DNA from 4 places in the Chryseobacterium sp. MYb264 genome. Region 3 is predicted to be linked to each of the others. Evidence: riboswitches for the same ligand, from Rfam matches in the RefSeq annotation. Region 3 holds a riboswitch; each other region holds the start of a gene.
What was found. Region 3 has a riboswitch for cobalamin ahead of VUJ46_RS09420 (TonB-dependent receptor plug domain-containing protein). Riboswitches for the same ligand answer to the same signal wherever they lie in the genome.
Positions count from the first base shown of each region.

Region 1: another riboswitch for cobalamin. It lies ahead of VUJ46_RS17150 (TonB-dependent receptor); the one in region 3 lies ahead of VUJ46_RS09420 (TonB-dependent receptor plug domain-containing protein).
Region 2: another riboswitch for cobalamin. It lies ahead of VUJ46_RS21760 (acyl-CoA thioesterase); the one in region 3 lies ahead of VUJ46_RS09420 (TonB-dependent receptor plug domain-containing protein).
Region 4: another riboswitch for cobalamin. It lies ahead of metE (5-methyltetrahydropteroyltriglutamate--homocysteine S-methyltransferase); the one in region 3 lies ahead of VUJ46_RS09420 (TonB-dependent receptor plug domain-containing protein).

Region 1 covers NZ_CP142422.1:3,948,509-3,956,369, forward strand. Annotated here, with positions in the region: gene VUJ46_RS17140 (cytochrome-c peroxidase) at 1-249, shown strand, start outside; gene VUJ46_RS17145 (transporter) at 262-1,203, shown strand; cobalamin riboswitch at 1,469-1,653, shown strand; gene VUJ46_RS17150 (TonB-dependent receptor) at 1,763-2,779, shown strand; gene VUJ46_RS17155 (IS5 family transposase) at 2,787-4,127, opposite strand; gene VUJ46_RS17160 (TonB-dependent receptor domain-containing protein) at 4,242-5,267, shown strand; gene VUJ46_RS17165 (YncE family protein) at 5,264-6,400, shown strand; gene VUJ46_RS17170 (cell surface protein) at 6,415-7,602, shown strand; gene VUJ46_RS17175 (T9SS type A sorting domain-containing protein) at 7,633-7,861, shown strand, end outside.
Region 2 covers NZ_CP142422.1:4,963,849-4,971,709, forward strand. Annotated here, with positions in the region: gene VUJ46_RS21750 (XAC2610-related protein) at 1-206, shown strand, start outside; gene VUJ46_RS21755 (HD domain-containing protein) at 213-803, shown strand; gene VUJ46_RS21760 (acyl-CoA thioesterase) at 1,016-1,399, opposite strand; cobalamin riboswitch at 1,514-1,702, opposite strand; gene VUJ46_RS21765 (hypothetical protein) at 1,752-2,552, opposite strand; gene VUJ46_RS21770 (ATP-binding cassette domain-containing protein) at 2,583-3,245, opposite strand; gene VUJ46_RS21775 (GEVED domain-containing protein) at 3,635-4,729, shown strand; gene VUJ46_RS21780 (YcxB family protein) at 4,784-5,272, opposite strand; gene VUJ46_RS21785 (endonuclease MutS2) at 5,282-7,429, opposite strand; gene VUJ46_RS21790 (GNAT family N-acetyltransferase) at 7,470-7,861, shown strand, end outside.
Region 3 covers NZ_CP142422.1:2,220,630-2,228,490, reverse strand. Annotated here, with positions in the region: gene tnpA (IS200/IS605 family transposase) at 93-518, shown strand; gene VUJ46_RS09435 (L-threonylcarbamoyladenylate synthase) at 761-1,309, shown strand; gene VUJ46_RS09430 (CCA tRNA nucleotidyltransferase) at 1,488-2,909, shown strand; gene VUJ46_RS09425 (hypothetical protein) at 3,354-4,415, opposite strand; gene VUJ46_RS09420 (TonB-dependent receptor plug domain-containing protein) at 4,426-6,261, opposite strand; cobalamin riboswitch at 6,290-6,466, opposite strand; gene cdd (cytidine deaminase) at 6,841-7,323, opposite strand; gene namA (NADPH dehydrogenase NamA) at 7,431-7,861, shown strand, end outside.
Region 4 covers NZ_CP142422.1:1,019,558-1,027,418, forward strand. Annotated here, with positions in the region: gene VUJ46_RS04480 (hypothetical protein) at 1-42, shown strand, start outside; gene VUJ46_RS04485 (hypothetical protein) at 74-760, shown strand; gene VUJ46_RS04490 (ATP-grasp domain-containing protein) at 763-1,821, shown strand; gene VUJ46_RS04495 (VOC family protein) at 1,937-2,317, shown strand; gene VUJ46_RS04500 (Lrp/AsnC family transcriptional regulator) at 2,441-2,902, opposite strand; cobalamin riboswitch at 3,056-3,241, shown strand; gene metE (5-methyltetrahydropteroyltriglutamate--homocysteine S-methyltransferase) at 3,582-5,897, shown strand; gene VUJ46_RS04510 (HpaII family restriction endonuclease) at 5,958-7,007, opposite strand; gene VUJ46_RS04515 (HNH endonuclease) at 7,037-7,807, opposite strand; gene VUJ46_RS04520 (hypothetical protein) at 7,794-7,861, opposite strand, start outside.

The DNA.
Region 1 (7,861 bases), 1.7 Mb from region 3:
CGGGTTCCGAGCTTAAGAAATGTTGAATATACAGCGCCTTATATGCATGACGGCAGGTTTTATACTTTGGAAGCGGTGTTGAATTTCTACTCGGATAATGTGGAAGATAACCCCAATTTAGATCCTCAGTTAAAGCAAAATAATCATCCCGGAATTTCTATGAATGCGCAGGAAAAACAATTCATCATCACTTTCCTGAAAACGTTATCTGATAAAAATTTCATTTCTAATCCAAAATTTGCGGAATAATTTTTTTTAAACATGAATAAAATATTTTTAATTATAAGCTTGATTTTGTTTAATTTAAATCAGGCGAAACCTAAGAATGACAGTCTTTATATTCCTGATGAGGTTCATCAAGTTTTTTTTGATGATTGTGACGCCTGCGGTTGCGGAGCTGGAAACGGCTCATCAGGTTTTGAATCTTTACTGAATCCTCAGTTTATTGGAATAAAATATTTTGCCCAGCATTATAAAGCCAAAGAAAATCTGTTTGTAAAAGATTTAACTCAGGATCAGTATTTTAATACAATTCAGCTATGGGCAAGAATTCCGGTAACGCAAAAACTGAGTGTTTATGGAAGTTTACCGTTTCATTTTCACGAGAAGCAGACCTTGCAGGGAGATATAAATATCAACGGAATCGGAGATTTTAATATGATGGGAATCTATCAACTGCTAAATTCCAAGAATAATATCCATCAGCTGAATGGGGGGGTAGGAATAAAAGTTCCGTTAGGGAAATTTGATGAAAAGGGAATTACGGGGGTAAATCCAAGTTTTCAGCTGGGAACAGGGAGCTGGGATTACCAGATGGTACTCAATTATAAATTTCAGAAAAATAAACTGGCTATTTTACTGAACACCGATTACACCATTAAGACAGAAAATAAAAAGCATTATAATTTCGGAAATCAATGGAATTATGCTGCAACCGGTTTTTATCAGTTTGTGGAGAATGATAGACTCATTTTCTCCGGAAAAACGGGTTTGCAAGGAGAAGTTTTTGATCAAAATAAACAGTTTAATGAAGCACTGCCAAGAACAGCAGGAAGTGCTTTGTATGGAAAGCTGGGTTTTGAGGCTTCCTATAAAAAAATCAGTTTGGGAAGTGAAGTCATGCTTCCGGTATATTCCAATTTGGCGGGCGGCGATATTCAGGCGAAATCGCGTTTTAGTGTTTTCGTTAATTTTGGGATTTAAGAGAATATTTTAAACGAAAAGATTTATTTAAACTTCTTTTTATTTAAAGGAGCAAAGTTGAACAGCAAAGCTGTTTGATGAAGCTCTATAAAAACGTTCGCTTCATCAAATCAATTTTAATTGATTCATTCTTTGCTCCTTAAAAATATTCACAACAAAAATAAAACTTTGCGTTAAAAAAAATATAGTTCAATAAATCAATTTTAGGATTTATTCGATTGAAAATCATTGAATTAAATTCAATTTTGTTTCTATGATTTATTTTCTATCTTTGCCGAAATCTGGTGAGCCATAAAAAGCGCTTAAAAGGGAATCCGGTGAAAATCCGGGACAGACCCGCTGCTGTAAGCTCCACACCAAAGTTTTTGAAGATCATATCCACTGTTTTTTAATGGGAAGGATTTCAAAAACGGAGTAAGTCAGAAGACCTGCCAGACCATAAACGTTTGACGCTTTCGTGGAATAAAGCTTAGGACATCATTGATCTTGTGTGGTTTACGACTGCGCTTTATCGGTGTATTCTTATATCCATTAGCGTCATCATGATCTAAATGAGCTAATGGTGGCAAAAGTTCTTACATCTCAACTTTATAAGGTTGTTTTCGCAGTTTTTGTGTTAACAGCGCCATGGTTGTTTTCACAATCCAAAAAAGACACGGTAAAGGAGAAAAGCATTCTTCCGGTTACGATTTATAAAAAGAATTTTAAAGAGATCCTTCCTGCGCAAACGCTTTCTGGAGAACAACTGGAAAGGCTCAACAGTCAGTCGGTGGCCGATGCGCTGAGGTATTTTTCAGGAGTTCAGATCAAAGATTACGGTGGAATAGGTGGTTTGAAAACCATTAATGTTAGAAGCCTTGGAAGCCAGCATGTAGGTGTATTCTATGACGGGATACAGCTGGGAAATGCTCAAAACGGGCTGGTAGATTTGGGAAGATATTCCTTAGATGATCTGGAAGAAATTTCTTTGTATAACGGTCAGAAAAGCGAAATTTTTCAATCGGCAAAAGACTTCGGCTCATCAGGTTCAATTTACTTGCAGCCTAAAACACCTTCTTTTAAGGGGAATAAAAAGACAAATTTTGTCATAAGACTGAAAAATGCTTCTATTGACTTATTTAATCCATCTTTTCGTTTAGAACAAAAATTATCGCAAAAGATTTCTGCAAGTTTTAGTTCTGAGTTTTTGCAAAGTGATGGTGTTTACAGATATCGCTATGCCAAAAAGTTTCCCGACGGAGAGCAGGCGTATGATACGATTGCTAAAAGGCAGGATTCGGATTTGAGGGCGAAACGTTTTGAAACATCCATCAACGGGAATTTAAATAATGGGAACTGGAACGTTCGTGGTTATGGATATATTTCTAATCGTGGCTTACCTGGTTCTATAGTTAACGGGCGTTTTGACGCAAGAGGTTCCAGAATGGTGGATGAAAATTATTTTGTGCAGGCTCATCTAAGAAAAAAGCTATTTCCAAAACTGGAGACTCAGCTGAAAGCGAAATTTGCATACGATTATACCCGTTTTCTGGATACCGTTCAGTCACAGTTGATCAAGTATTCAGATAATACTTAGTCGCTCCTTAAAAAGCTGTTTTTTGACTTTGAAAATTATATTTGCCTAAAAAGATTCGGAGAACAAGTTCGAGCCAAAGAAGAATTTGTTGTTTGATTTGATTCAATCTCATCTTCAAATTGTATCCAATCCCTGCTAATAATGCATTATTAATATCTCCAGCCACTCCTTTCAGGAAGTTTAATCCTAAGGAGTGGTTTCTTTTTAAATGAGAGATACAAGGTTCTATGGCTGCTCTTGCCCGGAATCTTAATCTGGCTACTTGTTGCCCATATTTTGTTTTTTCTTTTTTTGCGGGAAGCAAAATTGCTGTTCCTTCCACTTCTTTGATTCCTTTAAATCCTCTGTCTGTAGTGGCTTTCGTAGGTCTTGTTCCGCCAACGGATTTTCTTACCCTCTCACTCTGTGCCAATGATTCTTCAAGAGTTTTACTATCGTGAGGATTGCCAGAAAATCTCTTTACCGAGCTGATGATCCCTGTTTTCCGACCTCTTACTACTGCTACTTTTGTCCCAAACTCGTATGCTTTTCCCGATTTTCCTTTCGCAATACACGCAACTTGTGGCTCGTGAAGACTGTAAATTTTATCTTTCGTGGTACGTTCTTGGGTGAGTGCTTTAAGGTAAATTTTAAAAACGTCTTCGTAGCCTTTCAAAACATCTTTAGGAAGTTTTCTTTCCAATTCCCGAAGAACTCTTTTACCAATCGTCCTGAGCTTTTTCCTCGCCATTTTTGCCTTCTTCTGTCTTCTGGGATGATGTCCAAAAAAAGCGTCCCGCAATAATTGTTTGCTCACTCTTCTGTAGCTTTGTCTTTGTACAACGCTCTCTTTTTCTGCTATTTTTCTACAATTGTCGATTACTTTTTTTGCTAATTTGGCATCGGTAGGAAAGGTAATGTTCTTCTCCTGAACCGTCGTATCTACCTGAACTTCATCTTCTGTTTTGGCTTTGGGATGGAGAGAAACGCTTTGTCCCAAAAGAAATTCCAAACCCTTATCTCCAATTCTTTTTCTGAAGTGTACAAAATTGCTCGGATCGAAAGGCTGCTCTGTCTGGAAAAAGGTTTCTCCGGTAAAATATTGCCAATACGCATTCTCAATCCATCTCTCTATTACACTTTCATCACTTTCTTTAAACATTTCCTTGAGCAAAAGCATTCCTGCTATTTTACGGATAGCAATAGAAGGTCTTCCGTTTTCTGAAAATAATTTCTCAAACTCTGACTCCATTTTATCCCAGGAAATCTCCCCAGCTAATTTTACCACCGGATGCTCCATATTAATAAGCTCCGTAAGCCTGGTCTTGAATAAATTCTGCTGTAAATCCTCTCTTATTTTGCCTAACATTTTGCCACTTTTTATATCCTAAAAATACAATTTATTGCAATTTTTTACAACGATTTTTTACGAAATATAAGTGCATAAAAACTGATAATCAAAATATTACTTGGTTTTTAAGGAATGACTACTTATATTCAAAAAGAGTTTTATATTTCATCATCCAATTTATATTCTATTACTCCTAATTGGGATTTGAGTGTGAGCGGTGACTTCCAGTATAATCATCTGGATGCTGATTTAATCAATTTTACCTATCCTACTCGTTATACCTCACTTGTGGCATTGGCAACCACCTATCAATGGGAGAGGTTTAAATTTTTAGGAAGTATTTTAGGAACATTTGTGCAGGAGAAAGTTGAATTAAATTCGAAATCTCCAGATAAAAGAGAGTGGACACCCGCATTATTTTTGAGCTATCAGCCTGCAATAATTCCTGAACTTACCCTTAGAGCTTTCTATAAAAGAATTTTCCGAATGCCCACCTTCAATGATCTGTACTATACGAGTATAGGGAATACCTACTTAAAACCTGAATATACCAATCAATACAATATCGGTTTTACCTATCAAAAATCTTTTAGTAAGGCAATTCTTCAAAATTTGTATGTGAAGGTAGATGGCTATTACAATAAAGTAGAAGATAAAATCATTGCTGCGCCCAACGGAAGCATGTTTCGATGGCTGATGATGAATCTTGGGTTGGTGGAGATTATTGGAACTGATGTAAATGTACAGGCAGAATTGCAAGCAGGAAATGTACTCTTAAAACCTTTATTGTCTTATACTTACCAAAGTGCAAAAGATATGAGTGATCCTGAAGATAGTTTTTATAAACATCAAATTCCTTACACGCCTTGGCATAGCGGAACTTTCACCTTAATGGCAGATTATAAAGATTGGAGTTTTAATTACAGTGCAATGTATGTAGGAAAAAGGTATGATGGGAATCAGGATAATATCAAGGTTAATGAAGTGCAGCCTTGGTATACCCATGATCTTTCGGTTCAGAAGAAGTTTAATTGGCATAGGCAGCAATTTAAGGTAAGCCTTGAAGTGAATAATGTTTTTAATCAATATTATGATGTGGTTATTAATTATCCCATGCCTGGAAGAAATTTTAAACTTATTTTAAATTATACACTATGAAAAAGCTAAACTTTTTTCTATTGTTTTCAATATTTATTCTTCTTATTTCATGTCGTACAGATGAAATTATAGTACGTGCTGAGGTAGAAGAAGGTCTTGCGAAACCTGAAAATACAGCCATTAAAGGTTTTTATGTATTGAATGAAGGGAATATGGGAAGTAATAAATGCACCCTGGATTTTTTTGATTATTCCACGGGGACCTATCACAGAAATATCTATGCAGAAATCAATCCAAATGTGGTGAAAGAGCTTGGAGACGTAGGAAATGATATTCAGATCTATGGCGGTAAAATGTATGTGATCGTGAATGTTTCTAATAAAATTGAAGTACTGGATGCCAAAACAGCAAAACGTATTAAGACAATCCCGTTGCAGAATTGCAGATACATCACTTTCAAAGATGGAAAAGCCTATGCAAGCAGCTATGCGGGTCCTGTAGATATTAATCCTAATGCTCCGAAAGGTAAGGTAGTGGAAATAGATACCGTTTCACTGTCTGTCCAGCGACAGGTGACCGTAGGTTATCAGCCAGAGGAAATGCAGATTGTGGGGAATCAGCTTTTCGTGGCCAATTCGGGAGGGTATATGGTTCCAAATTATGATAAAACGGTTTCTGTAATTGATTTGAATTCGTTCACAGAAACCAAGAAAATAGATGTTGCTATTAACCTTCATCGCTTGAAGAAAGACAGTTATGGAGATCTGTATGTAAGCTCCAGAGGTGATTATTATACAGTTCCTTCTACTTTATTTTTAATAGATGCAACAACAGGAAGTATAAAAAAAGATTTTCACCTCTCTGTAAGTGAAATGACGATTGTGAATGATAAATTGTATTTCTACGGAAACGAATTTAATTACAATACCCATACTTATAAAAAGTCTTTCGGAATAATAGATGTGAAGACCGAACAAATTATTTCCACCCAAATTATCGATCAGGAATATATAGATGCCATCAAAACACCCTACGGAATTGCCGTGAATCCTATTACAGAAGATATTTATATAACGGATGCCCGAAATTATGTTTCTATAGGATATGTCTACTGTTTTGATAAAAACGGAAAATTCAAATGGAAAACAGAGGGCGGAAATATTCCGGCGCACTTTGCTTTTTTGTATAAATAATTAAATCCTTAACAATGAAGAACAATTACTTTAAATATATAAAAATCTCACTTTTATCCGTATTGTTTATAGGAATTTCGGCCTGTAAAAGTGATGACGACGATTTTACTTTTAATGGTCTTGAAGAATCGTATTCTATTGACCGTTTTAAAGTCCTGAGTATTCCTACAAACGTATCAGCAAACGTAACATGGAGTATTAATGATTCTATTATTTCACAAAATTCAGAGCTGGAATTTATCAGTCCGACTGTTGATACCTATCCTTTAACGCTGAAAGTTGAAAGGAATGGCAATATTCAGACTTATAAATCAAAAATCATCGTCAACCAAGAGACCGGAAATTATAGCAAATATATTTCTAAGGTTTTAGATTTTAAACCGGCGGTCGGTCAGTTTATCAATGATATTCCGGAGTATGAAAACGGAAATAATTCGGCAGCGATGATTCAGAAAGCCAATGATTATCTCGTGGGAGGCAACTCTTCAATGGTTACCCTTGGTGGCTACGGCGGATATGTGGTGTTCGGATTCGATCATACGATTCCCAATATGAATGGCAGAGATTTTAAAGTGCTGGGAAATGCTTTTTTTGCCAACGGATCTACAGACCGCGCAGGATCTTGCGAGCCGGGAATCATCATGGTGGCTTATGATAAAAATAAAAACGGCAAGCCGGACGATAATGAATGGTACGAAATTGCAGGAAGCGAATATTTTAAAAATACAACAACAAAAGACTATACAATAACTTACTTCAAACCCAATAGTAATAAAGTTCCGGTTCCGGGGAATGAGTATTGGCAAACCGATGTGGAGTACATCAAATGGGAGGATAATAAGGGGAATTCTGGATTTAAAACAAAGAATACCTTCCATAGCCAAAGCTATTATCCGTTATGGCTTTCTGATCAATCTTACGGTTTTTCAGGAACCAGACTTCAGGATAATTTTCACGACCAAAGTGGAAGCGGAACGTATTGGGTAGGAAAATCCTACGATTTTGGATATGCAGACAATGCTCCGAACAATGACGAAGCCTCCAATATCGATATTTCCTGGGCGGTAGACCGAAACGGGAAATATGTAAAACTTCCGGGAGTCGATTTTGTGAAAGTATATACCGGTGTCAATCAGGAAGCAGGATGGCTGGGCGAAGTTTCTACGGAAGTTGCCGGAGCGTATGATTTACATCTCAAATAAATTTAATATTATCTCTAAAATTAAATAAAAATGAAAAAGTTTTATCTTTTTACATTGCTTTTTCTGTTTGCATGCTTTACCAATGCGCAGATAAAAGTACAGGGTGTGCCCCGAAATGACCTTCCGCAGAATTTAGCTGCGCAAAGTCAGAACCTTACCACTACCACTTTGCCGTTTTCTGATATCCAATATTGGGTAGGAACCGGAACCAACGAAGCCGCTTTGGTGGTTCAGTGGAATGATAATAAAAATCCTGATG
Region 2 (7,861 bases), 2.5 Mb from region 3:
GTTTGATTGTTTACGGAAAATCCGGTGCCGCATTTCATTATACCGCAGAATATGCGGTAGTTCCGGGGAAGGGATTACTGAGAGTATTTGAAGTGGAAGAAGATGCAAGCGGTGGCGAAAAAGTAAAAGTAACCAAAAAAGAACTTATTAATCATAAATGGATAAAAACGGTTAAAAATTATCCCATTGAAGAATATTATAAATAATATAGAATGAAGATACAGAAGGAAATAGATTTTATTCTGGCGGTAGATGCCTTAAAAAATGTACAGAGAAGAAATTACAATGCAGATGATTCCAGAAGGGAAAACACCGCGGAACATTCATGGCAGATTATTATTCTGGCTCAGATTCTTTTCCCTTATGCCAAGAACAGGGCAGATATTGATCTTTTGAGAGTGATCAGGATGTTGTCTATTCATGATTTGGTAGAAATTGAAGCCGGAGATACTTTTCTTTTTGATGAAGCCGGAATGGTGGGCAAATTTGAAAGAGAAAAGGTATCTGCCCAAAATATATTCGGAATTTTAGATGAACCTTTAAGAACTGAGTTTTTCAATCTTTGGCTTGAATTTGAAGAAGAAAAAACTCCGGATGCTATTTTTGCCTGCGCTATCGACCGGATTATGCCTTTTATCCTTAATTCTCATACTTCCGGAAAAAGTTGGACTGAAGCTGGTGTTACCGAAAAACAAATCAGAAATATGCTGGAGAATGCAATCAGCAGAGCTTCAGATGAAATGGGAGAGGCTTTCCAAACATTATTGAATTTGAGCTTGGAAACTGAAAAGGTGTTGAGGTAAGTTTTTTAACAGAATATATCTTATTTCTCCAAGGATTGCATAGATGATTATATTTCAATTTTTAATAAAAGAAAATATTCTCTATCATTTGTGAATTCGTGGCAGAAAAAAATAAAAAAATCGGCGGGCAAAGACCCGCCGAAATTGCTTTAAAAAAACATTTTTGAAAATATTGAGCTCAGACCGCTAAAAGCAGTCCAAACATTTCTTCTTTATAGAATTTGAATTGGTTTTTTGAATTCATCGATCGCTACAAAAGTAAAATCTCCCACAATGGCTTTTTCCTTTTCATAAGAATACATTTGTTCTGTATAGATCTCAACGTTGACTTTCATACTTGTTTTTCCTACATGAGAAACTTTTCCTACCAGCTCCACAATGGTTCCCGCAGGAATAGGCTTTTTAAAATCTATTTTATCACTGCTCACTGTTACTACACGTTTTCTTGCAAATCGGGTCGCCGTAATAAAAGCCACTTCATCCATCAGCTGCATCGCTGTACCTCCGAAAAGAGTATCGTAATGATTGGTCGTATTAGGAAAAACCGCTTTGAAAATTCTGGTTTCGGATGTTTCAATTCTTTCTTCTGTAGTCATATTTCATTATTAAATTAAGGCAAAATGAAATAATATCAAACAACAGAATAATGACAGGAACATGAGAATTCCTGAAACATCCATCAGATCAATAAAACTTCAAATCGCGAAAGTTTTTTGTTTAAGAAAAAGGCAGGTCTCCTGACTCGTAACATCATTTATCTCCTTCCCATCTCGCCTCGCAGCGAAACAGTGGACTTTTGATAAAGACTTCAGTTACTTACAGTTGCGCGACAGTTCGTGATTTTCACACGATTCCCTTTTCATCTGCAGCTAAGCAGAACCTATTTCTGAAAAAGCAATCTGCTTTTCCGGGTGCAAAAATAAGGATAAAAACAGTAGAAAATAAGATTTATTCCGGATTATTATAAATTATTTGGTTGATGGCTCTTCCTTTATTGATGCTCCAGAGCGTGGTATAACGATTTTCACCGGAACCATTGATCATGTAAAGGAAAATATGATCGTCATCAAGCGCTGTTACTCCGATGTTTTCAAAATCCATAGAAGGCTGGAAGAGATTTTTAATCGCTTCTCTCACAAATACAGAACCTCTTCCCGGCTGTTGCACACGAATTGATTTTATCTCCATCATCCCTTCAGGAATTTCGTTGCCAATTCCCCAAGGTTTTACTTTATCAACCGTCAGAATTTTCCCGCTGGCATCTTTTTCCTGTCTTTTAAGATGAGCATACGAAGGATAAACATCAATAATAACCTTTGTTCTTTGGTTAGTCAGGATTTTAGGATTGGTATTATCTGTAAAAATTAATGATCTCCCGTTTTTAGATTTTGAAGGCGTAAATTTTGGAAGCTGATCGATAAAAGCCACACGCTCTTTATTCACCATTCCTTCTTTATTCAGGCTGTCATATCTTACGAAAGGCTTTTCAGAGTCTTGTTTTTCAGGATATTTAATCCAGATCCATTCCGTTTCTCCAGGCGCAGGTTTTACATAAACAAAAACATCTCCTGTTTTCATACGGATCTTATCAATGATTTTTCTATAATCATCTTTATGAACGCGTACCATCGCATAACCTTCCTGAGCTTTTACCACGCCAAAAGGTACTTTCGTCTGACCTTTTACAAAAGCTAAAGAAAATAAACTGAAAACAGATAAATAAAGTGCCTTGTTTACGGAAATCATCATGAATTTTTTTTGAATGTTCAAATATATAAATTAAATACTTTTCGGAAGATAATTCATCTGTTGCAATTCCTTTAAATCTTTAATTTTTTTAAGATACGTATTTGAAATCACGTATACTTCATCCGAAATGCTAAGAACTTCTTTAAAATGGTGATCTGAAATAATAATTCCTTTATGTTGGGATCTTTGCGTAATTCGTTTTTGAATTTCGTAGATAATTTTTGGCGAAAGTGCATTAAATGGTTCATCCAGTAAGATAAATTCGGCATCAGCATAAAGAATCAGTAAAACTTCAATTAATCTGGTTTCTCCACCTGAAAGATGAGCAACTGTTTCATTCAGAAAGGGTGTTATAAGACCAGACTTATACAAAAAATGTCTATCCTCTTCAGTACAGAAAAGTTTTATTAAGTTTTTAATCTTTATATTTTTTGGTAGAAAAGGGTGTTGTGGTAAATAGGCAATCTTTCCTTTTCTGTCGAACTGATTGGCGAGAATCTTAGTATTTACTTTTATAAATTGGTTGTCTCCCTGTTCAATTCCGAAAATAATCTTCAGAAGGGTAGATTTTCCGGTTCCGTTTCTTCCTAATAGTGCTATCGTTTTTCCGCTTTCACATTCCAAATATATATCACTTAGGATTTTTTTTTCGCCAAATGACTTAGTTACACTATCAACATAAAGTTTACTCATAACAATTTGGTGAAAATATTAATGAAAAAAGCTGTAGATAAGGTTAAAGTCCAAAGAAACCGTTTTGAAAACCCGAAATTAGCAAAAAAATAATATTCATCTTTTTTTCTTAATTCATAAATTAAATAATGAAGCGTAGGTAATAGAATGAAAAAGCATAATCCAAAATTTTCAATAGTAAAGGTAGTTATTGCACAAATAAATCCTGAAAATAAAAAAGAAGGAATAATAAGTTTTAAATAAAAAATGCTAAGAATTTGGAGATTTTTAATCATGATTAAATGTAAAATACAGATAAATTTATGAAATATAAATTAATATGGTGAAAATGTAATAAATATTTGAATTTTTTGCTTTATTTTTAAATTAATTTTAAAACCATGAAAAATATGACGAAAAATCTATTCTATATATTCCTTTTTTTATCAGGAATTTCTTTTTTCCAAAGTAAAGTTAAAATTACGGAAGAACCAAGATCGGCTTTTTTCCGTGACACCAATGTTCCGCTCAATGTTCAGGTATCCAATATCACACTCACTTCAGGCACTGTAACATGGACTGCAGATCCTAACACTCCAGATAATGCCGTAAGATTTAGATTAGTAGGATCAACAACTTGGTCGGTTGTTACCAGTCTGTCAGGTCAATCCGCTTTTAGTATGGTAGGATTAACACCTTGTACAGCATACGAAGTGCAGGTTGCCAAAATTTGTTCTGTGGTAGGAACCTGGTCTGAACCTATTATTTTCACAACCTCACTAAATTACTGCGCAAGTAATTCCACAAATAATAATGTGGTGCATATTTCTAATATTACCTTCAGTGCAACAGGTTTTCCGGCTATGATAAGCAATTCCGGAGCTTCACTGTATACAGACTACCGTCCGGATCCGGCGCGTCACATCAGTGCTAATATAGGAACTACCGGGAATACACTGGCCGTTAGCAGAACATGGAATGGTACACCAACTCCTTTTAGAGTACAGGCCTGGATCGATTTTAATGCTAATGGAATTTTTGATAATTCAGAAATGGTAATGAATACGAATTCCGGAACATCGCCCATTGTAACGAGTTCATTTAGCATTCCGGCGCTTGCATTTACGGGGACTAACAATGCGGTGTGCGGAACGGTCATGAGGGTTATTGTTTCACCGGAAATTATCAGCAACGGATGCGGAACTTTCGCAGAAGGTGAAGTGGAAGATTACGGAATTACATTCTCAAGCAGTTTCTTATCTACAAATGAAGTCAGCAAGAAAAATGAAGTGACGATTTATCCCAATCCAGCCTCGGAAATTCTTCATGTATCAGGAATTATCGCCAATGCAAATTTTGAAATTTATAATGTTTTGGGACAAAAAGTAGATGAAGGAACGGTCTCTAATAATAAAATTAATCTGCACAATATGACAAGAGGAAATTATTTTCTTCATGTAAAAGATAAAGATCAGTCAGTTCAATTAAAATTCATCAAAAAGTAAATAAAACAAAAGAGAGTGTCCATAAACCATAAACACTCTCTTTTTATTTTTAAATTAATCGTTTCTTAATTTTGACCGTACTTTATTATTTTTCACAATATTTCGGAATTCTAAAATCTGATCTTTCGTGAAAAACTTTTTCGGAACGATATTCATGATCTGAGCCGTTTGGTAGATCAAAAACCAGTCTTTCTTTTCTTTCACTTTATAAACCGTATTCCAGGCAAATTCTGAATCGAAGGTTTCTCCTTTAGATTGAATGTTTTCATTTGTAAACGTATAAGAAATATTTTCCTGAATCATTTGGTTTGAATAAAAAATTTTCCTTACGCTGAAATACGTTCTGATAATGATAAATACAAAAAATATCAGCAACCAGACGGATGATGACTCCAGAAATTCCCGATTGTCATTATCTGCATTGTAGTAATTGATTCCAAAAAAAATCAATGCGATTATAGGAAATACAATGATTCGTATTAATGAATTTTTTAAATTAAACATCAAAAAATCCTTGAAAACGATTCGTGTTTCTACCGTCATTATTAAAAATTAAATTCTTTCCAGCTCATCTGCATCAATCGTTGTCTTGAACGTGCCATAATTCACGATCACCTTATTTCTGGAAATTTTCTCAATCGTTCCGACACTTGTACTTCCTGAAATTCTTACACGTTGTCCCACTTTCATCCAAAGAGCGCGGTCGGTTTTACGTTTTTCTTCAAGCTTTTCGTTGGTCTCCGTGATTTTTTCAATCACTTCTTCTTTCTTCAGCTGTTGCGTAATTTTTCTTTTGACCACCTGAAGTCGCTTGCTTTCATCTTTATCAGCTCCGATTTTTCTGAACTTTTCCTGTTCCAGAATTTTTACGAAATCTTTCACCACATCTTTCCTCGATTTGCCTTTCACATAGCTGTCGATAAACGATTCGATCTTCGTTCCGAACTGAAGTTTACGGTGTTCTTCTTCATACAGTTTCTGGAAATTGAATAGCTTTTGTTGAAGCTGCTCATTCAGTTTTTGCAGATTATCACGCTTGTCTTCAACGGATTCTTTTCTTTCGGCAAGATCAGTTTTTAGTTTTTCAACTTCGTATTTTTCCTGTTGAAGTTTTACGATCGTTTTATCCAGATTCACAATATCATGCTCCACTTTTTTCTTCGCAGAATGAATAATAAATCTCGGAATTTTATTCTTTTCCGCAACTTCAAAAGTAAATGAACTTCCGGCTTGTCCCACTTCCAGTTTGTACATCGGCTCCAGCGTTTCTTCGTTAAATAACATTGCTGCATTTTCTGCGTGGGGAAGCTGTTCTATAACCAATTTGATGTTGGTGTAATGCGTTGTAATGATGGCAAAACTTTTCTTATCATAGAAAAATTCAAGGAAACTTTCTGCCAAAGCACCACCCAATTCCGGATCGGAACCTGTTCCAAATTCATCGATGAGTAACAACGTTTCTGCATCAGCTTCACGAATGATTCCGCCCATTTTCTTCAATCTTGATGAATAGGTCGAAAGGTGATTTTCAATAGATTGATTATCACCAATATCCGTCATGATTTTATCAAAGAAAAACATTTCGGATTTCGGGTGCGTCGGAACCAAAATTCCACTTTGGATCATCAATTGAAGCAATCCAACGGTTTTCAGCGTGATTGATTTTCCTCCCGCATTCGGTCCGGAAATACAGATAATTCTGTTTTGATCGGTTAAAGTCAGGGTTTGAGAGAAAATCGTTTTGTTTTCCGCTTTATTTCTTAAAAATAATAAAGGATGGAAAGCTTCTCTTAATCTTAACGTTCTGTGACGATTGATTTTCGGTAAAACTCCGTTAATCAGCTCAGCAAATTTTGCTTTAGCTCTCGTTAAATCGAGATCGAAAATATACTTCTGATATCTCCAAAGCTGAGGTTGAAATTCAGCCAATTCTGCGGTTAATTTTCTCAGAACTTTATCAATTTCCTTTTTCTCTTCTTCTTCGCTTTCTTTTAATTTGAAGTAATGTTTTACTACAGAATCCGGTTGCATGTAAGTGATTGAACCTGTTTTTGAAAGTCCTAAAACTCGCCCTGCGACTCTTTTCTTATAGGCAGATTTTACCGCCAACACTCTTTGATCGTCAATAATCGTTTCGCGAATATCATCCAAAAAATCACTTTGCCCATAATTGAACAAAGCGCGGTTGAAATTTTCAGTAATTGCTTTTTTAGCGTGTTGAATTTCTGTCCTTAATCCTTTTAAAATAGGAGAAGCTTCACTTTTTACTTCACCAAATCGGTTAAAAACTTTATCAACTTTATCAATAATCTCTTTTTTGAATTCCAACACAGAAACATCCTGAATTAAGGTAGGAAAAGTTTCAGGCATGGTGGGGAAAAACTTCTGCAGTTTCCCGATTTGCTCCGTGATGGTTTTGATTCTGATGAAAGCGTTGTTCTCAAGACGGTAATTCTCGATCAGCATTAGCTTAAGCTCACTTTCAATATCTTCATATTCATCAAACGGAATCGCATTTGAACTTTCAAAACTCGACAAATATTCGGACGTTTTTTTCAATGAAAGTTCTGCCTCGTCAATTTCCATCGGACGAAGTTGAAGAATTTTTTCTCTCGTTTTCGGAGAATACGCAAAAGGAGAAATTTCCGCGAGCAATTGCGGAAACTCTAATTCGTTTAAATCTTCTTTATTTATATACACAGTGCAAATTTAGTGAGAAAATGTGAATGTTAATTTGTAAATGAGTGAATTTGATGATTTGAAAATATCTATTGATCAGGATTTTTTATATTTGAGCATGAAACTTGAAACCGAAAGATTAGAATTAAAAGGAATCAACGAAAGCTACGTTGAAGATATTTTACGTATTCGAAGCAATGAAGTCGTTAATCAATTTGTTCGAAGAAATTCTCCGAAAAATAATTACGATGCGCTTCAATTTATTTTGACCATTAAAGAGAGAACCCAAAATAACCAAACGTGTTATTGGGGAATTTCTTTAAAGGATCAACCGAATTTGATCGGAACAATTTGTTTGTGGAATTTCTCTGAAGATCGAAAACAAGCGGAAGTCGGTTACGAATTATTACCTGATTATCACAGAAAAGGCATTATGTCTGAAGCTTTAAAAGC
Region 3 (7,861 bases):
GGGCTTTAGCCCGTTTTTTAATTTAAATTCGATTTAATTGGCTTTAGCCAAAACTTAAAAAAGAAATTTATATTTTTGGCAAAACAACACAAATGCCATTTATTAAAATTTATATTCATGTCGTTTTCTCGACGAGAAATAGAATACCTTATTTCAATACTTCAGAATTAAGAATAAAAGTCTGGAAACATATCAAAGAAAATGCATCAGAAAAAGGAATTTTCTTAGATATGGTCAATGGTTATTCGGATCATTGTCATTGTTTAATTTCTCTTGGTTCAAATCAAAATATTGAAAAAGTTGTACAATTATTAAAAGGTGAATCTTCTTTTTGGATTAATAAAAATCAATTGACAAAAGAAAAATTTGCATGGCAGGATGAATATTTTGCAGTTTCTGTTTCTGAATCTATGATTGAATCAGTAAGAAACTATATTAAAAATCAGGAAATTCATCACAAGAAGAAATCATTTACAGAAGAATATCAGGAGTTTATTGATAGATATAATTTTAAATAGATTTTGGCTAAAGCCGAATTTGATTGTATTTCCATTTCAAATGGGCTAAAGCCCATTTCTATTGAATAAATGCGATATGTTTTTAATATAATAACCTCTTTAAACGGAAGAGAATATATTTAATTTTGCACAAAGATTCGTAAATTTACCGTTGGAAAATTAATAGGAACGGGTTTTAACCTGTTTGCTTAAAATTAAATTCCACATTGGCTTTAGCCGAAATATAAAATTTTCAATTAACAATGGAAAACATTATCAATATATTAAAATCCGGCGGAACAATCCTTTACCCAACAGACACCATCTGGGGAATTGGTTGTGACGCAACAAATATAGAAGCCGTCAACAAAATTTTTGACATTAAGAAACGCGAGAAAAATAAATCCATGATTATTCTGGTGGAATCTGAAAAGAGACTACAGGATTTGGTGGACGTTCCGGAAATGGCTTGGGAAATCATTGATTTAAGTGAAAAACCGGTGACTATCGTCTACGAAAACCCGAGAGGGTTACCTAAAGAACTATTAGCAGAAGATGGAAGTATAGGGATCCGTTTGGTGAAAAATGATTTTTGTAAAAAACTAATCACGAAATTAAACAAGCCCTTGGTTTCAACTTCAGCCAATTTCAGTGGAGAAAAAAGTCCGCTGAAATTCTCGGATATATCTCCTGAAATGATTAATCTGGTAGATTATGCAGCAGAAGAAAACAGAGACGTTGTTTCAAAATATTCAGGATCTTCGGTGATAAAAATCTGGAGCGACAACAGAATAAAAGTTCTTCGCGAATAAAAGAAAAGATTTTAATTATCTTTGCAAAATCATTTAACCATTAAGAAGTCGGAAATTGAGTTTTTTTAAGCTTAAAATCTGATTTCTTGATGGTTTTAAATTAAATAATGGAGGTAGCGGTAAGTCCAAATCTTTCAGTCTATCCTCTATCAGTCTATTATCAAAACATCTAAAAGAAATGTTCATCAATTTAAATCAAAATAAAAATCTAAAACTTTTCAAACTCATTTCTGAGGTAGCTGCGGCAAACAACCAGTCTGTGTACATTGTAGGCGGTTATGTTCGGGATTTACTAATGAAAAGAAAGGCTTCTACGGACATTGATTTTGTGACTGAACAAAGCGGAATTGAACTCGCTCAAAACGTAGGAAAAGAAATTGATCCCAAAATGAAAGTTTCGGTTTTTAAAACGTACGGAACGGCGATGATCCGATACAAAGATCTTGAGCTTGAATTTGTAGGAGCAAGAAAAGAAAGCTATTCGGAAGACAGCCGTAAACCCGAAGTGGAGGGCGGAACCATCGAAGACGATCAGAAAAGAAGGGACTTTACGGTGAATGCGATGGCTATTTCTTTAAACAAAGATAATTTTGGGGAACTAATTGATCCTTTCCACGGAATGGATGATTTGGAAAAAGGGATTTTAAGAACACCTTTAGAGCCTGCGCAAACGTATTCTGATGATCCGTTAAGAATGATGAGAGCGATTCGGTTTGCATCGACTTTGCAGTTTCAGGTGGAAGAGAAATCTTTGGAAGCCATTAAGCAGGAAGCTGAAAGAATTAAAATTGTTTCGATGGAGAGAATTATGGTTGAGTTTAATAAGATCATGCTTTCTACAAAACCTTCTGTTGGGTTAAAACTAATGGAGCAGACAGGCTTAATGAAATTAATTATTCCTGAATTGATTGATCTGAAAGGCGTGGAAGAAGTTGAAGGACAAACCCATAAAGATAATTTTTACCATACTTTAGAGGTGGTTGATAATATTTCTGAAAATACGGATAATGTATGGCTTCGCTGGTCGGCATTACTTCATGACATCGGAAAAGCACCGACCAAAAAATTTGTTGAAGGAACGGGCTGGACTTTCCATGGACATGAGTTTTTAGGTTCAAAAATGGTGAAAACATTGTTCCAGAGATTGAAATTACCGTTAGGGCCTGACATGAAATATGTTCAGAAAATGGTAAAATTATCATCACGCCCGATTGCTCTGATCACAGATGATGCTTCAGATTCTGCACTGAGGAGGTTATTGTTTGATGCGGGCGAAGATTTGGAAGATCTGTTTACACTTTGTAAAGCCGATATCACAACGAAAAACTCTAAAAAACAGGAGAAATTCAAGAAAAATTTTGAATATGTTGCGGTGAAAATCAAAGAAGTGGAGGAAAAAGATCAGGTGAGAAATTTCCAGCCGCCGATTTCAGGAGAGGAAATTATGGCGATGTTTAATTTAAAGCCAGGTCGTGAAATCGGGATTTTAAAGGAAAAAGTGAAGGAAGCTATTCTTGAAGGTGAGATTGGAAATGACAGCGAAGAAGCAAGAAATTTTGTGATTGCGGAAGCTGAAAAATTGGGATTGACTTTAGCTTAAAATGTTTTTTGGAACATTTGATTATATCATTTTAGCAGTAATTTTCATCTTCAATTTTGGAGTTTGGAAATATAAAATAATTAAGAAACGCAACCGGATTTTATATCTGGTTGCGTTTTTGGTTTTTAGGAGGTGTCATTCCATTTTTTTCTATAGATTTTGAAATTCAAAAAGCAATAAAAGGTCAGCCATTTGTAGATAATTGTACCTTGCTTTATACCTATTTTAGATTTCCGATTTGGTGGAGTATTGGTTTTTTGAAATTATATTTTTAAGGGTTTTTATTAGAAAATAAAATAAAAGGGACGACTTTCAAAAAAGTCGTCCCTTTTTACATATAAGTTTCTGAAATAATTTATTATTCTATTTTTGAAAATATATCATTTTGATGGTGAATCTAATAGCCAAAAGTTAACTGCTAAAAGCTGCTTCACAGCAGGTGTCTTAGTTCTTATAAAAACCATTTGTTGCAATACCCGTTGCGAAAGTTTTTAATAAAGTACCAGAAGTAGCATCATATACATTTACTTTGCTGTCTCCTGAGTAATTAGCATCTGAAACATAAATTCTTCCGTCAATAACATTGAAACCATAAAGATTTCCTGTAGATGTAGCTAATGGAGCCGTCGGAACTGTAGTGGATCCAAAGTTCATTGTGTAGATTTTGTTACCTGATGTGGTAAAGTAGATTTTATTGTCAGTAATTCTTAGTTTTTGCGCTTGAGGAATGGCAGTAAGTGTGGTCGTTTGATAAGTTCCTGCAGACGCGTTCAGTTCATAAATATAAGAATTGGTATTGTCTGAAGCCAAAACATACGGTTTTCCGTTGTAAGAAATCAGATCGCGGATAATTCCGTTAGAAGGTAGAGTGATTACTTTGTTTATTGTATTGGTAGATGGAGATACAACAGTAACAGTGTAACCAGTTGATAACTCACCATAAGGAGCGGTGGTCTCGTAAGTAACACCATCTGTCTGAACAATAATGTTTCCGCCAGCTTCTACAATTTTCTCAGCAGAACGAGGAAAATCGATGCTTTTAACATAAGAATTATCAGCCGTATTGTATACATTCATCTTCATTACATCATAAAAATTATTGTTGGTAACATAATACTGATTTCCTGAAAATGCAATATATCTTGGATTGTCAAGATTACTGGTTACAGTAGTTTGTTTTTTAAACGTATATCTGTTAACAATATCTATTTTATTAGGAACGTTCGAAACCAAATAAGCATGATCTCCGTTAAAACCTATTGATTGTAAAACATTTCCCAGATTTTCGTTACTGTTATTCGTAGAATAGATTTTATTGTATACTTTTCCAAGGTCATTACTGATAAATGACACATTAGAAGTAGGTGTACTAAATCCCCCTTCGTCACTGATAAGAATTCCGTTTTCATACGTTACAGCGGGAATTTCGTCACTATCACTGCTACACGCAACGTTGAAAACTAATGCCGAAGCAAATATAAAAGGTAAAATTTTTCTGATGTTCATATCTTCTATTTTAAAAATTAATATTAAGAGTTACGCTGTAGTTCCTTTTTGGTAAAGGATAGGACAGCATCGTATAGTAAACCTGATCAAAAATATTATTAACCTTAAATCCTACATTGTAGTTTTTAAGGAATGTTCCGGAAATTCCTGCGTTCATTACAAAATAAGGATCAAGTGATGCTTCTTTTTTTGCATCGTTTGAGGTATATGTTAATCCGTTAAATAATCCCTGAACATACAATCTCAGGAAATCATATTTATAGTCAATATTTCCAAATACTTTATGAACAGGTACGTACATTAGCTGTTTTTCCCTTTCAAGATCAATAGATTTCGTGTAAGAATAACCGATATTAGACTGAATACTCTGTTTTCCGAATTTCTTTGAATATTCCAATTGTGCTTCAAGTCCGTAAGACCTCACATTCGAAATATTGGTAGCTGAATAATAAGAATTTCCGTTGTTTTGCTGCCAAACAATCATATCGTAAACTCGCAGGTAATAAGGAGTTAATGAAAGTTTTAAATCTGAAATTTTAAACTGATTTCTCAATTCAAATTGATAAGACGTTTCCGGTTTCAAATCTAAATTTCCTCCCGGTTGCCAGTAAAGATCATTAAATGAAGGATACCTGAAATTTCTCGATACGTCTAAATTAACATGATACCATTGAGTTGCATCCCATTTTCCTGAAAAAGAAAAAAGTAGGGGCGAACTGATATCTTCAACAAAGTCTTTTTTAATTCCTGCTTCAAATCTCAGATCTTTAGTGGTGAAATAGCGAATTAACGCAGCAAAAGAACCTACATTTCTGCTCACATCTCTAAGTTGAGACTGCTTCAGACCTTCTGCTTTATTGAGCTGGAATTCAGAAATTAAATTAAAGTTCCATTTTGGCGTGATAAAATAATTGAAGTTGTTTTTTACAATATAATTTTTGCCGGTTCCGCCACTGAAATAAGGTTTGTTAATATCAGAAAAATACTGAAAATTTTCCTCGGTATAAGCAGCTTTAAAGGAATTGGTAAATTTAGATTGACTCCAGTCCCACGAAACTAAACTTCTTACATTCTGAGTTTCATATTTCGTTTTCGTTTGACTGTCAAAAAAAACAGGATAGTTTTGATTTCCGTTAAAAAACTCCGAAATCCACGAAATTTGATGATGTGGAGCTATTTTATAAGCTGCCGAAAAATTAAAATTGGTATTATTATATTCCCCATTTCTGTTGATATAATTCTGAGATTCTTTTACTTCATAATCATTCTCGCTTACCGAATAATTGCCCGAAACTTTAAAGCTGAACTTTTCATTGCTGTAAGAACCTTTCAAAAAATTATTAAATGTTCCAAAAGATGCTGCTTCTGAAAAAAGAGAACCGTGAAAGCCTTTATTAAAATCCAGCGTATTATTCAGGTGAATACTTCCGCCAATGGCACCGCTTCCATAAATTACACTTCCGCCGCCGGCCTTTACATCAAGTTGATCAAAACCTCCGAAAGAAATATTATTTACATCTGCCTGACCTAAAAAATTTGAGTTGATATTAATTCCGTTCCATACAAAAGCAGTCTGCTGTGCAGTGGTTCCCCGAAAAGAAGGCGAAGAAACAGCACCCCGTCCGTTTTCTTTAATATAAACAGGCGTTTGAAAACGTAAAAGTTCAGAAAGATTGGTTGAGTTTTTTTCAATATCCTGAGGTGAAATAGTCTGTACCTTATGAAAAAGTTTTACCTTGTTCATTTGATTGTCAAAAACAAACACCGTGTCTATTACCTTTTCCTGACCAAACAGAAAGCAGCCGTAAGACGAAAAAAACAGGACTACAGATCTTTTTATATTCATACCTTTTCACTTTTCCACCGAAAGCAATTATTTTAGTTAGATTTTGGCAGGTCTCCTGACTTTCGCTTTTCCACACCTTCCCGTTTGCACAGTGGTTTTCCGTAGAAATTTTGATTGCGATTTACAGTTGCGGGGACAGCTCAGGATTTTCACCCGATTCCCTATTATTTCCAAAATGCTGGAAACCAAAATTTTTGCAAATGTAAGTGTATTAAATTATAAAAACAAAATGGAGTGTAATGATTTGGATTTCAATGAAATATACAATATTGTTTTTTAGGAGCTTATTCCTGCTCTCTCTCATACTCCTCACGCCAAGCTCTCCAACGCCCGCCAATCCTAAAACCCTTGCCCTCCCCAACGCTCCGACCCAGTTGCGGGGTAACCGTTCGATCAGGGCTAGGCCGTGGACCAAAGATCATATTTCAGCCTATCATCAAAAGAATGATCTTCTTCCAAAACCTCATAGGTTTTTAAAACCTATGAGGTTTTCAATGAATGTACTATTTAAATGAACGAGATGACATTCTCAAAAATGAATGTTATGGGTGGAAAAATTGCGCTATTCATATTTAAAAACTACAAAAATGTAGCATCAAAATAAAACGGCAAGAGATCTTTAATCGCATGTACCTTCACTACCTCTTCATTCATGCTCGAAAAATAAAGGTCTATATTTTCATTCTGCTTCGTTTCATATTCCATTAAGCTTTGCCTGCAAGCTCCACATGGGGGAATGGGTGGATTTTTCTCATGAAATTCTTTAGGACCTCCCACCACAAAGATCTTTTTGATTTTTACGTCCGGAAAATTGGCGGCAATCCAGAATAGCGCTGTTCTTTCCGCACAAAGTCCCGATGGATAAGCTGCATTTTCCTGATTGTTTCCGGAATAGATTTCACCGTTCTCCAGCAAAACGGAACATCCCACTAAAAACTGAGAGTACGGAGCATAGGCGTTTTCTCTAGCTTCTTTAGCTTTTTCAAACAATTTTTTCTCTATATCGTTTAGCTCTTCGCTATTTTTAAAATACTCGTAACTGATCTGAGTTTCTTTTTTCATATATTTATAGGTAGAATTAAAAAAAGGGGGATAAAATTAGTTCTTTTTACCAATGTAGACAAGCCCTATTTATCCTTCAGAATTTTAACTAAATTATTCAATTCAAAATGTTATATACTCCAATTACGTTCAGAAATGTAACGCTTAAAAACCGTTGGGTAATGTCTCCAATGTGTATGTATTCTTGTGAAAATGGCTTGGCAAATGATTTCCATTTCGTGCATTACGGAAGCCGAGCGCAAGGTGGGACCGGTTTACTAATTGTAGAAGCAAGCGGTGTAGAGCCACGCGGAAGGATTACCAACCATTGTATGGGAATCTGGAATGATGAACAGGCAGAAAAATTACAAAAGATCGTAGAATTTGTTCATAAAAACTCAGAAAGTAAAATAGGAATACAATTGGCACATGCAGGAAGGAAAGGCTCTACATGGAATAATATTCAGATTCCTTTGGAAGAAGGTTGGGAAACGGTGGCTCCAAGCCCGATTCCGTATCATCCAACCGAAAGAATTCCGCATGTTTTAACAATTGAACA
Region 4 (7,861 bases), 1.2 Mb from region 3:
ATCTCTCATAAAATTCAAAAACTAACACAATCAAGGTTGTAAAATGTATAAGAGCAGAACTAAAAAAAATTAAATGAAAAAGCATTTTGTCCTTTCACTTAGCTTACTTAGCTTGATTTATTGTAAAAAGGAACATAAAAACGAGAGTTTTCTTAGTTCTAAGGTTGAAAAAATAGGGAAAGATAGCCTTATATCTCATAATAGTATTAAATATTTTAGGTTTCAACCTGATACGATTAGTAATATAAATATCGATGGATTTGAAACTAGCGATTCTTTTTCTTATCAGGGAAATAAATTTATCACTGGTTATTATAGACCTATTGAGGGAGAAATTGCGAATCCAGATACTGAAAATGACTACGGAAAAAGACTGTTGGTTATGAATGATAAAAATGAAATTATATTTAAAGGAATCGGCTCTGGGGATACTTTTCAGTATCAACCGAAATTTTACAGGAATGACTCAAATAATAAAGTGGTCATTATTTGTCAAATGGCTTTTGAATATTTCTTTGGTGGAGAAGCTTTTTTATTAGAAAACAATAAAATTAAACACATCGGAAATTTAGATATTGAATCAGACAAAATGGAAAAAAAATTAACTGATATTATTAAAATTGACGAATTAAAAAATGATATTATTTTCAGTTTTAAATCCGATTCTTTGTTATTGAGCCCCGGAAGCGACGATATTTTAATTCCCAATCATAATGTAAGATATATTTACAGCCATTCTAAACTTAGCCTAAAAAGATAATTATGCAAAAAGTCGCCATCATCTATCAGTCACGCACACCGCCACCAATCAACGGAATTATAAAGCCTATGAAGCCCGGCGGCTATTCGGATAGCGGCGCAGATATTGCCTATTCTCTGAAAAAGCAGAATATTGAAGTCATTACCCCAACAATAAATCCGCAAATTGATCATGATTTGGACTGGGTATTTCCTGATACCAAAGAAGGAATTCAGCTGGCGACTGCTAAAGGTGCGAATATTATTTGGCTGAATACGGTTTTATACAAAAATCATCCTATTGAAGAGTTTATACATCTGGGAATTTCAGTCGTTGGGCAGATTCCTGAAAATGTAGATCTTTACGATGATAAATGGATCACCAACGAACTTTTAAAATCCAATGGTCTACCGATTCCAAAATCTGTGATGATGGATCAGAAAAACAAGAATGATTTCGATCTTAATTTTTCTTTTCCCGTCGTGGCAAAGCCAATTCGCGGGCGCGGAAGTCAGGGAGTTTCTCTTGTTCAAAATGAGTATGAATTAAGAGACGTTCTGAATGAGATGTTTCATTCCAATACCTACGGTGAATCATTGTATGTAGAAGAATTTTTATCCGGGCAGGAAGTAACGGTTACCATAATGCCGCCGGGAAAATATTTCATTAATAAAGAAAATATCATTAAAAATAATTACTGGTCTTTGCCTGCTGTCAAACGCTTCAATCATGAAAATGGAATTGCCCCTTACAATGGAAAAGTAGCCATCACTAACAATAGCGAAGTATTACAGGATTCGGAATTACAGTCTCTGACTATTCAGCAATTGAATACCGCCTGTGAAAAAGCGGCAAGACTGGTAGAATCCAAAGCACCGATTCGTATCGATTGCAGAGCCAATTTTGTAGGAAAATATTTTCTTTTCGATCTTAATATGAAACCGAATATGACGGGAGCCTCAAGACCTCATCGGACAGATCAGGATAGTCTGACCGCATTGGCAGCAAGAAAAATAGGCTGGAATTTTGATGACCTGATTCTGAATATGCTGAATAATAGCTGGTGCTTGAATAATGATTAATTTTCTTTCCAGGTTAATACAACATTCTATAACATCAACCGATCAATATCATCGAAAAAAAATGTTTTATCGAATGAAAACTTCTTCCGAAATTTGATCCGTTAATAAATAAATTATGGAAATTCAAAATATTGATCATCTTGTTTTAACCGTTGCAAATATTGATAAAACAGTCGAGTTTTACACCTCTATTCTAGGTTTTGAAGTGGTCATTTTCGGTGAAAACAGAAAAGCGTTGACTTTCGGAAATCAAAAGATCAATCTTCATCAAAAAGGAAAAGAATTTGAACCTAAAGCTGAGCATCCGACTACCGGATCAGCTGATGTATGCTTTATTGTTAAAACGGATATTCATGAAGTTTTGGAGGAATTAAAGCAGAAAAATATAGAAATCATCGAAGGCATTGTTGAAAGAACTGGCGCTTTGGGAAAAATACAATCCGTATATTTCAGAGATCCGGATTTGAATTTGATTGAGGTGAGTAATTATCTTTAAGTCATTTCAGATAAAAAAATTCCGTATGTCTATTTCCAAGTTCAGAGTAAATTAATGAATAAGACTAAGAAAGTACCATTGGCAACATCAACTTCTCTCCTCCAGCTTCCCTCTCCCAGCCTTTTAAATACTCACCCCATGCGTATTCTTAACCTCCGCCATCACAAAAGTGCTGTGTGTACTTCCGATAGAATCTACGGAGCCTAATTTATTAAACACAAAATCCTGATAATGCTTCATATCTCTTACCTGAACTTTCAATAAGAAATCAAAATCGCCGGAAATATTATAACATTCCGCTACTTCATCGATCTGTAGAATATCTTTTACAAATGCATTTCCGACCGCCCGGTCGTGAATTTTCAGTCGGACCTGACAAAAAACAGTAAATCCACGGTTTAATTTTTCGGCTTCCAGAACAGCGGCATAATGCTTAATATACCCTTCCTGCTCCAGTCTTTTCATTCGTTCAAAAACGGGAGAAGCCGAAAGGTTAACTTCTTTCGCAAGCTCCTTTACGGTCAGTTTAGCATTTTTCTGAAGAATTCTTAACAGCTGAAGATCCTTTTCATCCAGTTTTTCCACGGAATATTATTCTTTTTTTTATTTTCTACTTCAAAAATACAGAATAAAAATCTTTTTTAATGAAACAAAACCAAATTTTATGCTTAATTTCAGGAATTAAACCAATGAATATACTTTATTAATTACCTTTGATTAAGATTTTGTTCTTTAACATACTTCATCAGAAGGAAAGGTTTTACATAAGGTAAATTAATAGGGAATCGTGTGAAAATCACGAGCTGTCGCGCAACTGTAAGTAATAACCCAAAGGTTTTTGTCCTTGTATATCCACTGTAATAACGGGAAGGATGACAAAAGCTGTTACAAGTCAGGAGACCTGCCTGTTCCGAATGATCAATGCTCTCGCGATTTGGAGTTTTTGGATCAGAAAGATGATACTTTGAGCGTATTTTTGTTTAAGATTTTATTTTTTTTAAACGCAAAGATTTTATTATTGAAGCTTCTTATTTTTAAGGAGCAAAGAATGACTAATTTTTCGCTGATGAAGCTGGTGTTTATGCATTTGCTTATTAAAATCAATGAAATTTATTTTCCTTTACCAACAACTTATTCTTTTCATTTAAAGGAAAAATTACATCCTCACTGTATCTAGTCGATTCATCAAAACCATTTTAAGAAAGCATTTCGAAGCAACTTAAAGAACTTTTAAAAGAAAATTTAATTTAAAAGTTTAAAAGAAATGCAAACACACATCCTTGGCTACCCGCGAATTGGCAGCAACAGAGAATTAAAAAAAGCCTGTGAATACTATTGGGCAGAAAAAATAACTTCAGACGAACTGCTGGAAGTCGGAAAAACCATTACCCAAAACAACTGGAAACTGCAGCAGGAAGCGGGAATCGACTGGATTCCATGCAATGATTTCTCTTATTACGATCAGGTTTTGGATATGACTTTAGCGGTTGGAGCCATTCCGGAACGTTATCAGGAGATTGCCTTCAAAAAATCTGAACTAGATCTTTACTTTGCGATGGCCAGAGGTTTTCAGAAAGACGGTTTAGACATCACAGCGATGGAAATGACGAAGTGGTTTGATACCAATTATCATTATATCGTTCCAGAATTTCATAAAAATCAGGAGTTTAAATTATTTTCAAATAAAATTATCCAGGAATTTATTGCAGCAAAGCAGGCTGGAATTAATGCAAAACCCGTAATTATCGGTTTACTGACCTATTTATTATTAGGAAAAGAGAAAGAAGAAGGTTTTTATAAATTAGATTTAGCGCAAAATTTACTTCCCGTTTATATTCAAATTTTAAAAGAGCTGGAAAATCATGGCGCAGAGTATATTCAGTTTGACGAGCCATTTTTAGCATTAGATTTAACTGAAAAAGCCAAAGAAACCTATCAATTGATCTATGCGGAACTCAGAAAACAGTTTCCGAAGCTTAAATTTATTGTAGCGACTTATTTTGAAGGATTAAAAGACAATCTTTCATTGGCCAATGCCCTTCCGATTGATGTTTTACATATCGATCTGGTTCGTTCTCCTGAACAATTGGATGAAGTTTTAACTCTAATTCCAGACAGTTTAAGCCTTTCTTTAGGAATTGTTGATGGAAGAAATATCTGGAAAAATGATTTCCAACACTCTTTACAGTTTATTAAAAAGGCAGTAGAAAAAATAGGTTCGGAGAGGTTATTTATTGCGCCTTCATGTTCATTGCTCCACTCTCCTTTCGATCTTGATTCTGAGAAAAACGAGAATACTTTATCTCCCGAAATCAAGCAATGGATGGCTTTTGCAAAACAAAAAGTAGATGAAATTGTAAGTTTAAAAAAATTAGCCTCAGAAAATCCAGATTATCATGCGTTGCAGGAATTAGCTGAAAATAGAAAAGCGATTGAAAACCGTAAAGTTTCTGCCTTAATTCACAATCAAAATGTAAAAGACCGTGTGGATGTAACAACGGAAGACGATGCACAAAGACATCATCCGTTTGCAATAAGAAAAGAAACGCAGCAAAAAGTGTTGAATCTTCCTTTATTTCCAACGACTACGATTGGTTCTTTTCCACAGACCAAAGAAGTGCGAAACTGGAGGGCAAAATTCAAAAAAGGCGAACTGAATGCTCAGGAATACGATACTTTGCTTAAACAGGAAACCGAAAGAACCATCCGTTGGCAGGAAGAAATCGGGATCGACGTGTTGGTGCACGGAGAATTTGAAAGAAATGACATGGTGGAATATTTCGGGGAACAGTTGTCTGGATTTGCGTTTACTCAAAACGGTTGGGTTCAAAGTTATGGAAGCCGTTGTGTGAAACCTCCGGTGATTTTTGGAGACGTTCACAGACCTAGCCCGATGACGGTTTATTGGTCAGAATATGCGCAATCTTTAACTCAAAAATGGGTAAAAGGAATGCTGACGGGACCTGTAACGATTCTTCAATGGTCTTTTGTACGTGATGACCAACCTCGTTCAAACACTTGTAAACAGATTGCATTGGCGATTCGTGATGAGGTGAATGATCTTGAAAAGGCAGGAATCAGAATTATCCAAATCGATGAACCTGCAATTCGTGAGGGACTTCCTTTAAGAAAATCTGACTGGCAAAATTATCTAAAATGGGCGGTTGAAGCCTTTAGAATTTCGGCAAGCGGTGTGGAAGATGCGACACAAATTCATACGCATATGTGTTATTCTGAATTTAATGACATCATCCAGAATATCGCTGATATGGACGCTGATGTGATCACAATAGAATGCTCCAGAAGCCAGATGGAACTGTTGAATGCATTTGCTGATTTCAAATATCCGAACGAGATCGGACCGGGAGTTTATGATATTCACTCACCGAGAGTTCCTTCCAAACAGGAAATGGTGGAATTACTGAAAAAAGCACAAGCCGTTATTCCGGCACAGCAACTTTGGGTAAATCCTGATTGTGGCCTGAAAACCCGTCATTGGGATGAAACGGAAAAGGCGTTGATTGCAATGGTTGAGGCTTCGAGGGAAGCGAGTAAGGAGTTTGCCGTACAAGCACTTTAGATATTATTAATATTTGTTTTTTCAGGAGCCTTTTGAGGCTCCTGTTTTTATTTGGTTATATTAAATAAATCTAATTTGTAAATTTAAATTAATAAACATCTTATTATTTTCTAAATAAATTCGGCCAAAGTCATGTCTCGTACTACTTGCAGTTTCTAATTTAGTATTCTTAAAAAGATAATCTTCAAATTCATTTCTATTATAAATATGATAACATAAAATATCACCATCTTCTTTCACTATCAAATAACCACCTGTAGCATCAAGTAAACCAGACCATACTTTTGAGGGCATCATTCCTAAAGCAATATCTGTTAATAAACGTTTAATTTTGTAACTGTAAAATTGATGTCCATTTTCCAGATCAAAATTCAAAGGATTTTTAGACGAAATTTCAGATACTAAAGAGGAAATTAGAGAGTTACCAGACTCAAAATATTTTAATAATATTTCAGAAAGAATATAAGGAAGTGCTGTATCAATTAATATTAAATTATTTCCAAAGACTGAACTTTCATTTTTAATAAACTTTAAATTTCCATAAAAGTGTTTGATTTCTTTTATTCTGTCTCGTATTTTACTTTTTGTTTCTAAATTATTTATAAATTCTATTTGTTGATTATCTAGAATTGAATTGTCTATTTCGTAAACAAAATTTGTTGTTTTACCAGCATTTAATAATGTAGAGGCCCCTCCTAACTTTGACTTTATACTAAATCCCAATTCAGGGGTTATTCCTGTTCGATGGTCATGAATTACAATTCTAATATCACTTTTAATCGAAGATTTTGCTTTTAAAGAATGACTATTATAAGAATTCAAAAAAGTTTCTATTTCAGGAATTGAGAATGCAGCTTTAGTTTTTTCTTTAAGCTTGTTTAAAAGTAAATTTGCATTTTCCTTAAATTTAATAATTGGAATTCTAAATTCTTCAATATTATTTTTAATAACTACTAAATCATTTTCGTATCCAAACTCGAAAGTTCCATTCGATTCGTCACGAAGAACTCTAATAATAGGAAATATTAAAGTTTCTATTTTATTCAGATTGCTGTCTCCAGCAAAAAGCTTTTTATCACTTATTATTTTTAAAAGTGTATAAACTTCGATGTAATATTGACTTCAAAAATAATTAAATCTTATTTTTTAAATAGATTTGTATAATGCCAATCTAAAAATTCTTTTGAAGGAAGAAATCTATCTGGTAAAATAATAGATTGATTGTCATATTTTGAAAAGAAATCATGATAGATAATTTCGTTCTCTTTTAATGTGTCAAAATAGTTTGAAACTTTAATTTTATAATCTGGTGTAATTGTAATATAACCTTTATCAAATGCTTTATCATGAATTGAATTTAAACATAAACCATTATGCGGATTTAAACGATTTTTTTCATCATCTTTCCAAGGTTTTATATGACTGGCAACTAAAAACTCAGAAATAGATAGTCCAGTAATACAACATTTTAAATTATAAGATGAAAGTATTGTTGAACGAAAAAAATTTTGATTTACTCTTTGTTTTATAATTGATTCTCTTTCGAGACCAATTGGGAATTCAAAAACTTCAACATCAATTATTTCCTCAACATTTTTATTTTGAAATTCAGCAATTAATAACTCACTTTCATAAGCTAGCTTTTCCCAATTACCATTAAACTCATTCCAAACAGTTTCATCAAGTTTACTTCCATTTCCCAATCCAACAATTCCTTGCTTTTTTAATTCGGGATCAAGCCTTCCAAAATTTCCAATTTTCATATTTAAAGCAGAAGGACTTCTACCAATAATGCTAGCATATTTAATAATTAAAGGATTGGTTTTGCTACTGCTTTTAAAAGGAATCTTACAATAAACATTAAAAGCTACAATCGTCTCTTCTTTTGTCCAGTTATTACTTTTTTTCATTGTTGCTTTCCGTTACATTTAGATTATCAACACAATAATCTTTTAAAATTCCGT